DNA from 2 places in the Corynebacterium aquatimens genome. Region 2 is predicted to be linked to the other one. Evidence: predicted binding sites of a transcription regulator. Region 2 holds the regulator's gene; the other holds the start of a gene.

Region 1 (7,516 bases), 810 kb from region 2:
CAATAAAGTCTTCGCCGATGATGAAGGCCTGCGCCAAACCGTCGGGGGAGGGCTGCACCGCGTAATCGATCATGAGGCCGAGCGCCGAGCCGTCTCCAAGCAGGCGCTCGAACGCTTCGCGGTCCTCAGGCGTCGTGATGATGAGGATCTCCCGAATACCCGCGTTAATCAGGGTGGTCAGGGGGTAGTAAATCATGGGCTTGTCGTAGATCGGCATCAGTTGCTTTGAGATGCCCTTCGTGATCGGGTACAGGCGCGTGCCGGAGCCGCCCGCGAGAATGATGCCCTTCATGGGGACAAAGTGTAGCCGGGCGGACCCAGGCAGACCCAGGCAGACCCAGGCAGACCCAGGCACGCCAGACCATGGGCACGGGTCTACTTAGGCAGTGCGAGCCTGGGTATCCGGCACGGGGAACAACACTGGGTCCGGGCACGAGGGGGTTGAGGTTGAAGGTTCCTGGCGCGGCACATCGCGGTGTTCCGAATCCGGCGGCGATTCGGTATCTGGTGGCGGGTTGGAATTCCCACCTGATTGGTCGCGACGTTTTCGCAGCTTATGTCCGCAACTATCGTGATAACCCACGGTGTCGTTGAATCTCATGGGGCCGCCATCGGCGGGAACAACGCCGACCCGTCCGGTTTCGGGATCTCTGTCAACGTATCCCTTGTTCCCGGTGCCATCTCTTCGGTCGTTGTTACATCTGTGATGGGCGCGACATAATCCGACCAGATTGTCGATGTCTGTCGGGCCTCCGTCGAGGTAGGGCAGTATGTGGTGGATGTCTAACTCGCTAAACGGCTTGTCGCACCCATGCCAGGCGCATACTCCCTGCATGGCCAGCAGTGCAATGCGCTGGTACACCGAGGCAAGACGCGTCCGGCCCAGCGAAAGTGGCACGCCGGTCACCGTGTCCAGCTGTGCCACAAAGTCATTGCCAACAAACCCCAGCCGCAGGAGGTCGTACACAGAGACCTCAATGCCAGTGTTGGTTGCAAACCGGGAGGTGTGGTCCGCCCCGGCCAAATCATCAAGCGTAATTCCCAAAACAACCGTTCCCACACCGTTTTGGGAAGTCGACTTCGAGTTCGACCACGTCCGCACGATCCCCATCAGCTGGTCGAAGTGGCGTTGGCCCATGGTGCGGGTGTCCTTCGCGTGGGGATCACCGGGCTTCTGCCCGCCACCCCGACCGTAATCGAGGGCCGCCTTCAACATGGCAGCCTCCCCAGCCGGTGCCTTGATGGTGATCGAGCACATTCCGTCCGCGTCCTGCTGCCCGAAGTGAAGGTTGCGAGCGTGGAAATCAGACTGTGGCTTGTTCGCGGCCTTCCTCCGGCCGCGCTTATTAGCATCGCGAACGAGCCGCCGAACGAACTTCCGCAGATCTTCTGGGGAACGCTTCTCGGCCTCGGCGAGCGCTTCAGCCAGGATCGTTGCACGCCCAGGATCTGCGCCATCGCGCAGCTTCATCAGCTCGAGGTTGATGATCTTCTGTTTCTCCTCAGCGACCTTCTTCGCGCGCTCTTTGGCCTTCTTTTTCGCGGCGCGCTCCTCCTCAGCCCTACGGCGTGCTTCTTCCGCTGCCGCCGCAGCGGCTGCCGCTTCCTCGGCGGCGTTTGGTGTGTCCGGATCCACATCGTCAAAAAGCGAATCCTCCTCCACATCAAACTCAGGCACTTCCTCAAAAAGATCGGCCCCGCGTCGTAACCGACCCATGGCCTCCGCATGGGACAGCCCCAAAACGTCCCGCAGATACGCCACCGCGTGATTCGCGCCGACGACCTTGCCCGCTCCGTCACGTTCGCACAAATACGCAAACGCCGCATCCACATACGCCTTCTGCCCCGACACCGCGGCCTCCAACCGCTCCATGTCGTTGCGCACATCAGTAAATCGCAGGGGAGAGGGGTCGGCGAACACGCGCGAAATCTCCGCTATCGCATCACACAGCTTATCGACGGCCCCAGTCAGCGCACCGCCCGCCTTTGCACTATCGGTCTGTGTTCGCATGATCTCCCTCCCTTCGATTCCGATCTGCGAGACGTATTCCGTTCTTTTCGGCGCCCTTTATTTAGACGTTGACATCACGATACAAACCGCCCCCGACACCAAAGCCTAAAAAAATCAAAATTTCGAACATATATGCGAAAACGCTTTCGAATCTCGACCAAAACACATGATCCGACCTAGGCGCGGCCGCGAGGAAAAGCGCTATAAATCGGCCAAATACAACGCCAGCGCAACGCGCCAATTCGTGGGCGTGAACCCAGTTGCCTCGATTTTGTCCAGCGCTAACGTTGATTCCTTCGGACGGTCGGCCTCATGCGTGCCGTTAGCGGCACTAATCCGCGCCCACTCTTCCGTGGTCACTGGCTGCACGCGGGCAGGATCCTCGCCAACGCCTGCGAACACGGCCATCGTGAGCTCATCGCGCCCGACAACATCGCCGCCAGACGACAGGTTGTAGATCCCGTATGCCGCGCCCGTGTCCATGAGGTGAACGATGCCTTTCGCCAGGTCATCGGCCCAGGTTGGCCGCCCTCGCTGGTCCCTCACCACGGCCGGATCGACGCCACCACGCGCGAGCCGCGCCATCGTCGCAACGAAGTTCGCGCCGTCCCCAAACACCCACGAGGTCCGCACGATGAAGTGCTGTGCGGCGACCATCGCGGCCGCTTCGCCGGCGCTTTTCGACGCCCCATACACCGACAACGGCGAAGGAACCTCTGATTCCGGGTGAACCTCTACCGATCCGTCGAATACGAAATCGGTGCTCACGTGCACCAAAGTGAGCCCGAACTCATTCGCAATCGCGGCCAATTTCCCCGGCGCCACGGCGTTGACCGCCCACGCCCCCGCGCGCCCCTCCCCAGTCTCCGCTCCATTCACGTCGTTGTACGCCGCCGCATTAATGATCGCGCTGTACTGTCCCCAATCACGCGAAGCGCGCAGCTTATCGACGGACCCCGTTACATCTAATTCCTCCCTCCCCGCAAAATCCCAGTGTTCGGTCCCCGGGAGGGACTGAAGTGCCCTTCCAAGCTGGCCGTTAGCCCCGGTCACGAGGACTTTTCTGGGCGGTACGGGGGTAGCGTCGATAAGCAAGGGGTGCCCTTTGTCTTTGTCTGATACCTCCGTGGGCTCGAGCGGCCAGTCGATCTCCGTGTAGGAACTGAATGAGTACTGTGCATCCGGCGACCACCGTGAACTGCACAGATAGATATAGGTCGTGTTGTCCTCGAGGGCCTGGAACCCGTTGGCTACCCCGCGGGGAACGAATACGGCAGTGTCGGGACCGATCTCACAGCCGAACGTCGCGCCGAAGGTGGGGGAGCCTTCGCGCAGGTCAACCCACGCGCCCCACACGCGTCCGGTGGCCACAGAGACGTATTTATCCCACGGCTCCGCGTGCATGCCTCGCGTCGCCCCGCGGCTGGCATTGAAACTGACGTTGTTCTGCGCGACCCGCATCGGCGGCTCGCCCGCCCAGTTCTCCTTGAACCACCCGCGGTTGTCCCCGTGAACGTTCAGCGGCCGAACAATCAGCCCCGAGATGCCAGAATCAGTCATGCTCTTAAGCGTACTGACTGGATCAACGGCGATAGCCCAGGAATCGCAACGGCCACAGCTGCGATGACCGCAACCAGTACCGCAATCACGATCCCCGCGATCGCTCCCGGGGACAGTTCAGCGGAGGATTCCCCAGGTGGGTCCGTGGGGAGCTCCCCGGCTTTCGTCGTCAAGCGAATGCTCTTAGATCCACCGTCCTTGCAGGCCAGCTGAGCTTTCGCGAGCCCCGTGACGAAGGGGTAGCGGTTGGCTTCATAGACCTCTTTGGCAAAGTCCGTGTTTTTGAAAGCTGCGGCGAACTGCGCCTCGCGGCCAGGCGCCTGCGTGCCGATCGTCGCGGCCAGGTAGTCGTCATAGCTCAACGTCGCTTGGGTGCGGGCGTCCTTCAGCGATCCCGCGTCCACGCGGAGCTGATCGACGATTTTCCCCTCCGCGTTCCGGTCAGCCTCGACCATTTCTGCCAGCTCATCGTGTGAAACTGGCGGGTAGTAGTTCGTATACAGATTCGGGTGGGCCTCCCACAGGCGTAACGAAAGGTAGTAGCCTGCTTGACCATCGAGGTCGAGCCCGAGCTCCTCCGCACGGTCGGTGAACGGGTAGTAATGCTCGTCTAGGTATCTCTGCCGGTCCGCCCCGGAAGTGCGCCCGATCTGACGGATGATTTCGCGCACATTTGGCTTAGCGACGAGCTCATCGCCCACCGCCTTCAGCCCTGGGAATGCACCCTCGTAGCCTCGCGCGAGTGCGGAATGACCGCTATCCAGCAGTCGTTCTTCCTGCAGAATGCCCCACAAGTACGCAGTCCGCTCCTCAGTGGAGAATTCAATTACGCAGTGATCGCCCTCGCGCGGACCGACCTGTGCTGCGTAGGCAACGTTAGCTCCTGTAACGGACGTGGCCAGCGCCGTTGCCAAGGCCGCAATTCTCGGTGTTCGTTTCATTGCAGATACCTTCCCCTCTAGCTGGTGTTAAACGAGTCTAACCGTAAAAGCTGTAAGCCGGGCGCATGCAGGGAAGCTACGCCTCGTAGCCAGCCTCCACCGCGTCCTTGCCGCGTGCCCACCAGTCTCGGTTGTTTGAGTACCACTCAATAGTCTGTTCCAGACCCTCGCGTAGATTCCGGATGTTTCCCGGCGACCACCCAAGCTCATCGCGCAGTTTCGACGCGTCGATCGCGTACCGTAAGTCGTGGCCGGGGCGGTCGGCGACATGCTCGTATTCACCACCCATGATCTCGCAGATCATCTCAATGACTTCCTTGTTTGAGGCCTCACCATCGGCGCCGATGTTGTAGGTTTCGCCTTTTGATCCTCGCTCAATAATTGCTAGCACCGCATCGTTGTGGTCATCAACGTGGATCCAGTCGCGCACGTTGCGGCCGTCACCATACAGCTTCGCCGGCCGGCCGGTCAGAATGTTGGTGATCTGCCTGGGAATGAACTTCTCAATGTGCTGGTAGGGGCCGTAATTATTTGAACAGTTTGAGATCGTCGCTGTGATTCCAAACGACCGCACCCACGCGCGCACAAGATGGTCTGACCCAGCCTTCGTCGCGGAATACGGCGACGAAGGATTGTACGCGGTCGCCTCCGTGAACTTCGCCGGATCATCAATCTCCAAGTCCCCAAACACCTCGTCGGTGGAAATATGGTGGAACCGGTTCCCGTGGCGCCGCACCGCCTCTAGCAGCGTAAACGTCCCCACCAGGTTCGTCGTCACAAACGGCGACGGGTCGCGCAAAGAATTGTCATTGTGGGATTCCGCCGCAAAGTTCACAATCACATCGCTTCGCGCGGCAAGCGCATCAACGACCTCCACATCCGCGATCGACCCCTCCACGAACTCCACATCGAGACCAGCCAGATTCTCCCGATTGCCCGCGTACGTCAGCGCATCAAGCACGATAACGTCCGCGCCAGGATCCCTCTCCAACACCATCCGAACAAAATTCGCGCCAATGAAGCCAGCGCCGCCTGTGACAAGCATGGTCATGGCCTCGATGGTATCGGTTCTGTGAAAACGTTTGATTTTGCACACGTGTTCGCGAGAGGCGACCTGCTCTTATGCAGTTGAACTACTGGATTTTTGCAAACGTTTTCACAAAGCTATCGCCGCGCAAGACCCCCAATGTGAACGAGCGCGCCGGTCAGCGGTCCCACCATCAGTGCAAGAATCACCGCTTCCGCCACCCCAAAGCCAGCGCGCGCGAGGATAAAAAGCAGAGCAAAGGCGCTTATCGACGCCACAACCCAGCCGGCCACGTACCACCCGTGTCGCTCGGAAGCGAGAACGGCAGTACCAGTGATGATCAGCGCGCCCATCACGGCCGAGGCGAAGGTGAGAAGGCCAAGAGTAAGGCCGTCCACAAACAACTCCGGCGGGAAGAGCGCGCGCAGGATCCATGGCCCGACCAGCCATGCCGCGACAAAGCCAACGGCACCGAGGGAAAGCACCGCCCCGATGGGGGCAATCAATGAAGAATAGATGCGGTGGCGATTGTCCACGAAGCGCACGACAAGAGCGGATTGGAATCGCTGTAGCGGAACCAATACCGGCGCCCGCGTGAGCAATACCGCCTGGTTGATTGCCGCCACCAGGCTCGCCGCGGCAATTGGTGGTGCGGACGACATCTCTGTTGCCGGAGCGTCCGCAGGAAAAGCAGCATTAAGGACGAACGGGAATCCCGTGATCAAGGCCGCCGATGCGCCGGATGCGACGATCGCGGACAGGACGCGGCGGGTGAATTCGGTGCGTCCAACATCTACGGCCGCGCGGATCCGGCTACGCGCGTGAGTAGATAGACCAAGAATGACAACCCAGCTGAGCGCCCCGATCACCGTGATGAGTAGAAAGGCCGGCAAGCCCCAGCCGAGCCACCACGCCAAGGCAGCTAGTACCAATCGGATACCGGAGTCCAATGCCACTAACCCGGCGTACTGGTCCCATAATCGAGTCCCGCTCAATATCCCGGACAGAACCGCCTGGAACACGTAGCTGACCAGACCGAACACGAATAATCCCGTGGCCAGCTCAGGCGAGGGCGGGACCGTACCCGGCATCCAGAACATTGACGCAACTAGCGCCACCACGGCGACGACCAGGGCTAGAGCGGCACCGACTTGCCACGCGTCCGCGCGTTTTAACCCCAAACGATGGGGCGGCGTTGCGCCGTTGCCGGAAGAACCGGCAGCGTCAGGACCGGCCGCGGCCGCGACAGCACGCGTTGTTTCCTGCGTGATGCCATCGATGAACCCTGCGGATGCGAAGAACAGCGCCCAGTAGGCCTGGAAGAAACGCAACTGTGTGTCCGGGTCGAGGGACCATGAGGCCACCCACAGCACGATGAAGCCGGAGGCCGCCGCGAAGAGGGTGGCTATGGACAGAGCGCGCATCGGATTTAGCGGCCCCGAACCGGGTGCAGGGGCGGCAATTCAGGTCGGTGGAGCCAGGCCTCTAGCGTCGCGTCGATATCCGCGGCGCGGTCAGGGGCGAAGGACTTCAATGCGTTGCGCAGGTCGATCGGCTCAACCACGCTGTGTGCACCGCGCGTAACGTAGTCTCGCACGGCGGTGAAGAACGCTTCGTCGCCGATCAGAGTGCGCAGGGCATGCAGTGTCAGTGCTCCGCGCTTATACACCCGGTCATCAAACATGAGCCGCGGCCCAGGGTTGCCCACGATGATGTCCTGCGGTTTGAGAGCCAACGCGTTGTAGTGCAGGCGGATGCTTTCCTCGATAGGTACGCCCGCGCCCGTCGTGGCGTTGCGGTGTGCCGCCCAGAGCCATTCGGAGTAGCAGGCAAATCCCTCGTTCAACCAGATATCGTCCCACTGCGCCACGCCCAACGAGTTACCAAACCACTGGTGGGCGAGCTCGTGGGCAATCAGTCTCTCGTTGCGCCGCACATGGTTGCGGCCGAAGATCGACAGGCCTTGAGCTTCAAGCG
Region 2 (7,516 bases):
TATCAGAAGCGCGACAAGCCACACGCCGGGACCTACATCGGCTCCGGTAAGGTCGCGGAGCTGCGCGACATCGTGCATGCGACCGGCGCCGACACCGTGATCTGCGATGGTGAGCTGTCCCCAGGCCAGCTGGTCGCGCTGGAGGAGGCGCTGAAGATCAAAGTGATCGACCGCACCATGCTCATCCTGGACATCTTTGCCCAGCACGCGAAGTCCAAAGAAGGTAAAGCGCAGGTGTCGCTGGCGCAGATGGAATACCTGTACACGCGCACGCGTGGTTGGGGTGGCAACCTGTCGCGCCAGGCCGGTGGCCGCGCCGGTTCCAACGGCGGTGTGGGCCTGCGCGGCCCCGGTGAAACCCGCATTGAGGCCGATCGCCGCCGCCTGCGCACGGAGATGGCGAAGCTGCGCCACGAGCTCGCGGACATGAAGACCGCCCGCGACATCAAGCGCGCGAAGCGTGCGCGCTCCACGGTGCCAAAAATCGCTATCGCCGGGTACACCAACGCCGGCAAATCCTCACTTATCAACGCCATGACCGGCGCGGGAGTGCTCGTCGAAGATGCGCTGTTTGCAACGCTGGACCCGTCCACGCGACGCGCCACGCTTGCTGATGGCCGCGCGGTTGTTTTAACCGACACCGTCGGGTTTGTCCGCCACCTGCCGACGCAGCTCGTTGAGGCATTCAAGTCCACCCTGGAAGAAGTCACCGGCGCCGATCTGGTGCTGCACGTTGTCGACGGGTCCGACCCGTTCCCGCTCAAGCAGATCCAGGCGGTGAGCGAGGTGCTCGCCGACATCGTGCGTGACACCGATGAGACCATTCCGCCCGAAATCATCGTGGTGAACAAGATCGACGCTGCTGACCCGCTTGTGTTGGCTGAGCTGCGGCACGCATTCGCCGATGCCGGCCGCGACGCTGTCTTTGTCTCCGCCCACACCGGTGAGGGCATCGACGAGCTTGAGCAGCGCATCGAGATGTTCCTGAACACGTTGGACGCGCACGTCACCCTTCTCGTGCCCTACACGCGCGGCGACGTGGTCTCGCGCGTCCACGAAGAGGGCACCGTCCGCAGCGAGTCCTACGAGGCCGAGGGCACGCTTATCGACGTCCGCCTGCCCCGCATCGTCGCCGACCAGTACGCCGAGTTCGCGATCAGCCCGGAACCTTCTGCCGGGGAGGACTCAGGAGAACAAAGCTGGGTCGGCCAGGACGACCTCGATGCCGGATGATTCCAGATCGGCTACGAAGGAGTCCGGCGCCTTCGTATCCGTGATCACGGCGTCGAGTGATGCCAAGGGCGCGAAGCTCACGGCGTAGTTGTTGCCAAGTTTCGTGGAGTCGCACAGCGCGACTACGCGCGAGGCGTTGGTGACCATGGAGGATTTCACTGCGGCCTCCTGGGGGTCGGCGGTGGACAGGCCGCTGGGGATTGAGAGCGCATTCGTGCCGATGAACGCCACGTCCGCGCTGAGCAGCGCCAGGGTGCGCAACGCGGTGTCACCGACGATGGCGTGGGTGAGGGCGCGCACGGTTCCGCCAAGCAACTGCACGCTGACCTGGTCGCTGGACAGCTGCAGCGCGATCGGCCACGAGTTGGTCACGTAGGAATGCCGACGGGCAATCTCATCGCCAGCAAAAAGCTCGGCCAGCATCTGGATCGTCGTGCCGGAGTCGAGGAACACGGTGCCGGGCTCTTCCGGAAGATACGCCAGCGCCTCGCGCGCGATGGCCTTCTTCGCAGCCGCGGACGTCCGGTAGCGGGCCTCCATGGTGAGCTCGGCGGTCAGGAACGAGGAACTCGGAACCGCGCCGCCGTGGACGCGTTGCACCATCCCTTCGTTGTCAAGCGCGGCGAGATCCCTGCGAATAGTCTCCGCGGTGACGCCGAATTCCTCCGCGAGGCGCGTGACGTTAACGCGGCCTTCAACAGCGGTCAGCGACGCGATCTGGCGGCGGCGTTCTTCGGTGTGCATTCATGAAACCTTCGGATAGACCGCGTGGGCTGCGACCGGGACATCGAGTTGCCGCAAAAGTTACAGCTTGCGCAGGACGGATACTACGCGTCCCATAATCTCAGCTTCGTCGGCCTTGATGGGGGAGAATGCGTCATTGTGGGGGAGGAGCCATACCCCCGTTGAGTCCTTGTGGAACTCCTTGACCGTTGCCTCGCCCTCAATAAGCGCGGCAACGAAATCCCCTTCCTCCGCCGTCTGCTGGGAGCGCACCGCAACCCAGTCCCCGTCCAAAATGCCCGCGTCCTGCATGGACTGGCCGACAACCTGCAGCAAGAAGAGTTCGCCGTCACCCACGAGCTCTTCCGGCAGCGGGAAGTAATCATTGATGTTTTCTTCAGCGGTGATTGGGACCCCAGCCGCGATCTGACCAACAATGGGGATGTAGCGCGGGGCCGCGGCCTCTTCGGGTGCGGGCGTCTGCTTCTTTTGCGCAGATTTCTTCCGCAGCGGATCCGTCTCCGGCAGGTGGCGCAGATCCACGGCGCGCGGCTTGTTTGGGTCGCGGCGCAGGAACCCCTTCTTCTCTAATTCCTTGAGCTGATACGCAACCGACGATGTTGACTGCAAACCCGCCGCATCACCGATCTCACGGATGCTTGGCGGGTATCCGCGCAGGACAACCGCGTCCTGAATAACCTCCAGGATCCGGCGTTGCCTGTCGCTCAGGCCGTTAGGGTCTCTCTTCTGTCGTGCCATGGCGTTCCTCTCCGAGTGTTCCTCATTCAACTTTTCTACCTACCGTTCTACCACGGTATGGCAATTGTGTTCGATATTTTCCGCCCACGTGTGGACAAATGTTTCGCGTGTTGCTATAACTCGAACATAGCATCTAATTAGAACATTCGCGCGAACAAAGTGTTCGAGAGTGTCGGAGCGAAAATTACACTTGGTTGCAACAGTAGAAAGGAATCTCATTATGACCATCGCAGTACGCAATCCCCGCACCGCAAACGTACCTGCTGGTTCGATTCACCGCGCGCCGCAGCCGGCGGATGTGTGGGATATTCCTGAGCGAACGCAGCACCGCCGGGCCGATCATGTTCGAACTTTAGGCGAGTTTAATCGAAACCCTGAGCCCTACCGGGACATTGCCGAACCAACACGGGCGGGGATCGAAACGAAGATCGAAAAACAGCATGAAGCGCGCGCCGCAACGCTCATGGGCACAATGCTGGGCCTCGCGCTCATCGTGGGCGCAGCGTTTAGCGGCATGTTCTCCGCTGAAGAGCCAGCCCCAGCCGCGCCAGCGGCGCCCAACGTCGTCTCCGCCAGCGTGAGGTAGTCCGCGCCTCGCCCCCACATCGTGGGGGCATTTTTATGCTTATCGACGCCCACCGTCCCCACACCCGCGGGCGAGTACAATTTCGAGCGTGCATTGCCCTTTCTGCCATAACCAGAACTCCCGCGTCGCTGACTCGCGCCTGATTGACGCGGGCGCATCCATCCGCCGACGCAGAGAATGCACAGAATGCGGCGGCCGCTTTACGACGATTGAGAAGGCGATCTTGACCGTCGTCAAGCGAAACGGCGTGAGTGAGCCCTTCGACCGTGACAAGCTGATCGTTGGCGTGCGCCGCGCGTGCCAAGGCCGCGACGTGTCGGATGACGCGCTGAAGCGGCTGGCGCAAGAGGTCGAAGAAACCGTGCGCAGCCACGGCAGCTCCCAGGTCGATTCCAACGACATCGGCCTGGCGATCCTCGAACCTCTGCGCGTCCTCGACGAGGTCGCGTACCTGCGCTTCGCCTCCGTGTATAAGTCCTTCGAAAGCGCCGACGACTTCGAGTCCGAAATCCGACTGATGCGCCGCCGCGACCGCGACCTCTGACCCGCGCGCCGCGTTCGCACGCGCTGCGCACGCGCCGCTAGCTGAGCTTGTCCACCATCTTCTCGATCCGCCGCTGGCTCACGGGTTTCGCCGTCCCGAGCCGCTGCGCGAACACGCTTACGCGCAGCTCCTCGATGCGCCACAAGATGTCCTTCACCGCGCGCGATTTTTCGCGGCCCTTAGGCAGGCGGCGAAGCCTCACGTCGAGGTATTCCCGGGCCGCGTCGATGGTTGCCTGGCGCTCGGCGTCGCGGTCGGGGTCCAACGCCATGTCCTCGAGCCGCACCCTAATGGCCTGGACGTAGCGGGGGAGGTGCTGCAGGTGCTCCATCCCGTGGATTGTGATCGCGTGCTTGGGTAAAAGAAACGCCATCTGCCGGTTGATGTCGTCGATCGCGGGCCCGTGCCAGTTATCCAGCTCGGCCGCGAGGTTCGAGTACTCGACCAGCCCGGGCGCAATCGAAACGATGGTGCGCCGCACGGCCCCGCTGATGGTGGGTTTGATGGTTTTCACCAGCTCCTCGAACTCCGCGGGCCGTCGCACGGGCCCGCCCGCGGCGAATAGTGCGTCGCGGATCGCGGCCACGCGCGCGTCTTCCACGAGTCCCGCGGCGCCGCCGTGCGGGTAGTGTTCGACGGCCACGCGTTGCCGCAGCGGCAGTCCTTTGAGCATCTGCTGCGTCGACACGTCGATGCGACGCAGCAGCAGCGTCAGCGTCGCGGTCACCATCGAGGCGTCCGCAGCGGCCTTCGTCGGGAAGACTTTCACCCGCACGCCGCCAGCCGCCGCCTCCAGCGCGGGGTACGCGTCCACTTTGTTGCCCTCGATGGTTGTGGTCACGGTCTCAGGGACGTCGCCAAGCGTATCGACGGTCCACTCCCGCACCACATCCGTCTCCGAGCGCTTCCCAGCCTTTGCCACCGACGAATGAATCTGCCCCGCGCGCCTTGTCTTCAGCGCCTGAAGGTCCTTGTCATGATCGGTGATTTTTCCGCGCCGATCGACAGCCGCGAACGTCATCCGCAGATGACCCGGCACCGCCTCCGGCCGGAAATCTGCCGCCGCGATTCCGTGCCCGCCCATCGACTGCAGGATGTGCGCCAGCTGCTCGACGACGCGCCCTTGCCCCGGCACTGCCTTCGCCAGAGCGCGCGCGGCGTAGTCGGGCGCCGGCACGACGGTCTTGCGCAGCGCCTTCGGCAGCGTGCGGATGAGCTCAGTGAACAGCTCCAACCGCAGCCCCGGAACCAGCCAGTCGAATCCGTCGTCTTTCAGCCCCGCCAGAAGAGGTACGGGCACCATGACGGTGACTCCGTCGAAGGGGTCGCCCGGCTCAAACTTGTACTGCAGCTCGTAGTCGATGGTGCCCTGCCGCCACGAGTCGGGAAACGCGAGCTTCGCGCTATCCAGCGCGCCGCCGCCGGCAGCACCACCGTCGCTGGCGGCAGCGCCAGCGCCGCCAGCACTACCTTCGCCCCTTCCGTCGCTGGCGGCAGCGCCAGCGCCGCCAGCGAAGCCGGCGGACTCGGTGCGGTAGGAGCCGTCGTGAAGCATGTGTGCCCCCACGTCCTCCGCAATGAGCGCGTTCGGGTCAAAGTCCAAAAAGGCCGGGTCTTCGCGGCGTTTCTTTTTCCACCAGGCGTCGAAGTGACGTCCGGTTGCGACGCCAGCGGGCACGCGGGCGTCGTAGAATTCAAATAGCGTTTCCTCATCCACGACGACGCCGCGGCGGCGGATTTTCTCTTCGATCTCCGCGGCCTGCTCTAAAAGAGCCGCGTTGTGGGCCGCGAACTTGTGGTGGGTGGTCCATTCACCGTCGACGAGCGCGTGGCGGATGAACATGTCGCGCGCGCCTTCCGCGTCCACGCGGTGATACGGCACGAGCCGATCCGCGACGATGGTCACGCCGTAGAGCAAGGACTTCTGGTGCACCATCGGCGCGGCACGCTTGCGTGACCACACGGGCTCGGAATATGAGTGTTTCAGCAGGTCACGCGCGAGCTTTTCCACCCACGCCGGGTCGATCGCGGCAACGTCGCGCGCCCACAGGCGAGTCGTCTCCACGAGCTCCGCCGCCATCACGAACTCCGGCGGTTTCTTCGCCAGCGCAGAGCCAGGGAAGATCATGAACCGCGTCCCGCGCGCGCCCTTGAATTCCTTCGAGTTGCCGTCGCGCGCGCCAATGTTGGACAACAGGCCGCTCAGCAGCGCCTGGTGGATTTCCTTCGGGTCGCGCGCCGTGCCGGCTTGATCCTGTGCCCAGCCCAGTTGCTTCTCGACGTCCCTCAGCTGCCGCACCAGGTCATACCACTCCCGGATACGCATGTAGTGGAGGTATTCCTTCTTCATGCGTTTGCGGAACGCGTTGCCGGACAGTTCGTCGCGCGCGTCCTTCAGGTAGTCCCACAGGTTCAGCGTGGAGATAAAGTCAGAGGTTTTATCCCTAAACCGTGCGTGGGCTTGGTCGGCCTGGGCCTGGAATTCCAGTGGCCGCTCGCGCACGTCCTGAATGGTCATGTTGGCCACGATGACCGTGACGTCTTCGAGCACGCCTAGCCGGTTGGCCTCGACCAGCATGCGGGCCATGCGCGGGTCGACGGGGATCTTCGCCAGATCGCGCCCGATCGACGTGAGCGTGGGCGCGTCGTTGCTCTCGCGGTCGGTGATCGCGCCGAGCTCATGCAACAGCAGCAGGCCATCGCGGATCGCTTTCGGGTCCGGCGGCTGGATGAACGGGAACTCCGAAATGTCGCCTAAGCGCAGCGAGATCATTTGCAAGATCACGCTCGCCAGGTTGGTGCGCAAGATCTCCGGGTCGGTGAATTCCGGACGCGCCTCAAAGTTCGCCTCCGAGTACAAACGAATCGCAATACCGTCCGCGATACGCCCCGAACGCCCTGATCGCTGGTTCGCGCTGGCTTGCGAGATCTCCTCGATGGGCAGTCGCTGCACCTTGGTGCGCGTCGAGTAGCGCGAAATGCGCGCCAGCCCCGTGTCCACCACGTAGTGAATTCCCGGCACGGTCAGCGACGTCTCAGCGATGTTCGTCGCAAGTACAATCCGCCGCCCGGAATGCGGCGCGAACACGCGGTGCTGCTCGGCGTTGCTTAGTCGCCCGAACAGCGGCACGACCTCGACGCCGCGCCAGTTCTGGCCGTCGATCGCCTCCATCGCGTCGCGGATGTCGCGCTCGGAGGCGAAGAAGCACAAGATGTCGCCGTCGCCTTCGCGCATGAGTTCCGTCAGGGCGTCGATAAGCCCGTCGAGCATGTCCACGTCGACGACCTTCGTCCCGCCGTCTTTTACCGCGACCTCCATCTCCAGCGGCCGGTAGCGGATCTCAACGGGGTACGTGCGCCCCGAGACCTCAATGATCGGCGCGCCACCGAAGTGTTCCGCGAACCGCTCCGGGTCGATCGTCGCGGAGGTGATGATCACCTTCAGATCTTTACGCCGCGGCAACAACTGCTTGAGGTACCCAAGCAGAAAGTCGATGTTGAGGCTGCGTTCGTGGGCCTCGTCGATGATGATCGTGTCGTAGGCGCGCAGCAGGCGGTCGCGCTGCATCTCGGCCAGCAGGATGCCGTCTGTCATCAGTTTCACGGCCGTCGTGTCCGAGACGCGGTCGTCGAAGCGGATCGCATAGCCTACGGATTCGCCGATCTCCTGG

Evidence for each region. Region 2 encodes LexA, which represses DNA repair genes until DNA is damaged. Its sites were predicted from a motif close to CGAACANNTGTTCG; they were not measured.
Region 1: a site for LexA is predicted at 2,135-2,148, ahead of CAQUA_RS01125 (HNH endonuclease signature motif containing protein). Genes of this name have one in related genera too.

Annotation. Positions count from the first base shown of each region.
Region 1 is NZ_CP046980.1:248,000-255,515, forward strand. It holds gene rfbA (glucose-1-phosphate thymidylyltransferase RfbA) at 1-292, opposite strand, end outside; gene CAQUA_RS01125 (HNH endonuclease signature motif containing protein) at 380-2,011, opposite strand; gene CAQUA_RS01130 (sugar nucleotide-binding protein) at 2,213-3,571, opposite strand; gene CAQUA_RS01135 (hypothetical protein) at 3,568-4,512, opposite strand; gene rfbB (dTDP-glucose 4,6-dehydratase) at 4,589-5,563, opposite strand; gene CAQUA_RS01145 (hypothetical protein) at 5,677-6,963, opposite strand; gene CAQUA_RS01150 (M1 family metallopeptidase) at 6,969-7,516, opposite strand, start outside.
Region 2 is NZ_CP046980.1:1,056,385-1,063,900, forward strand. It holds gene hflX (GTPase HflX) at 1-1,233, shown strand, start outside; gene CAQUA_RS04800 (DeoR/GlpR family DNA-binding transcription regulator) at 1,186-1,977, opposite strand; gene lexA (transcriptional repressor LexA) at 2,038-2,715, opposite strand; gene CAQUA_RS04810 (hypothetical protein) at 2,936-3,301, shown strand; gene nrdR (transcriptional regulator NrdR) at 3,390-3,845, shown strand; gene hrpA (ATP-dependent RNA helicase HrpA) at 3,883-7,516, opposite strand, start outside.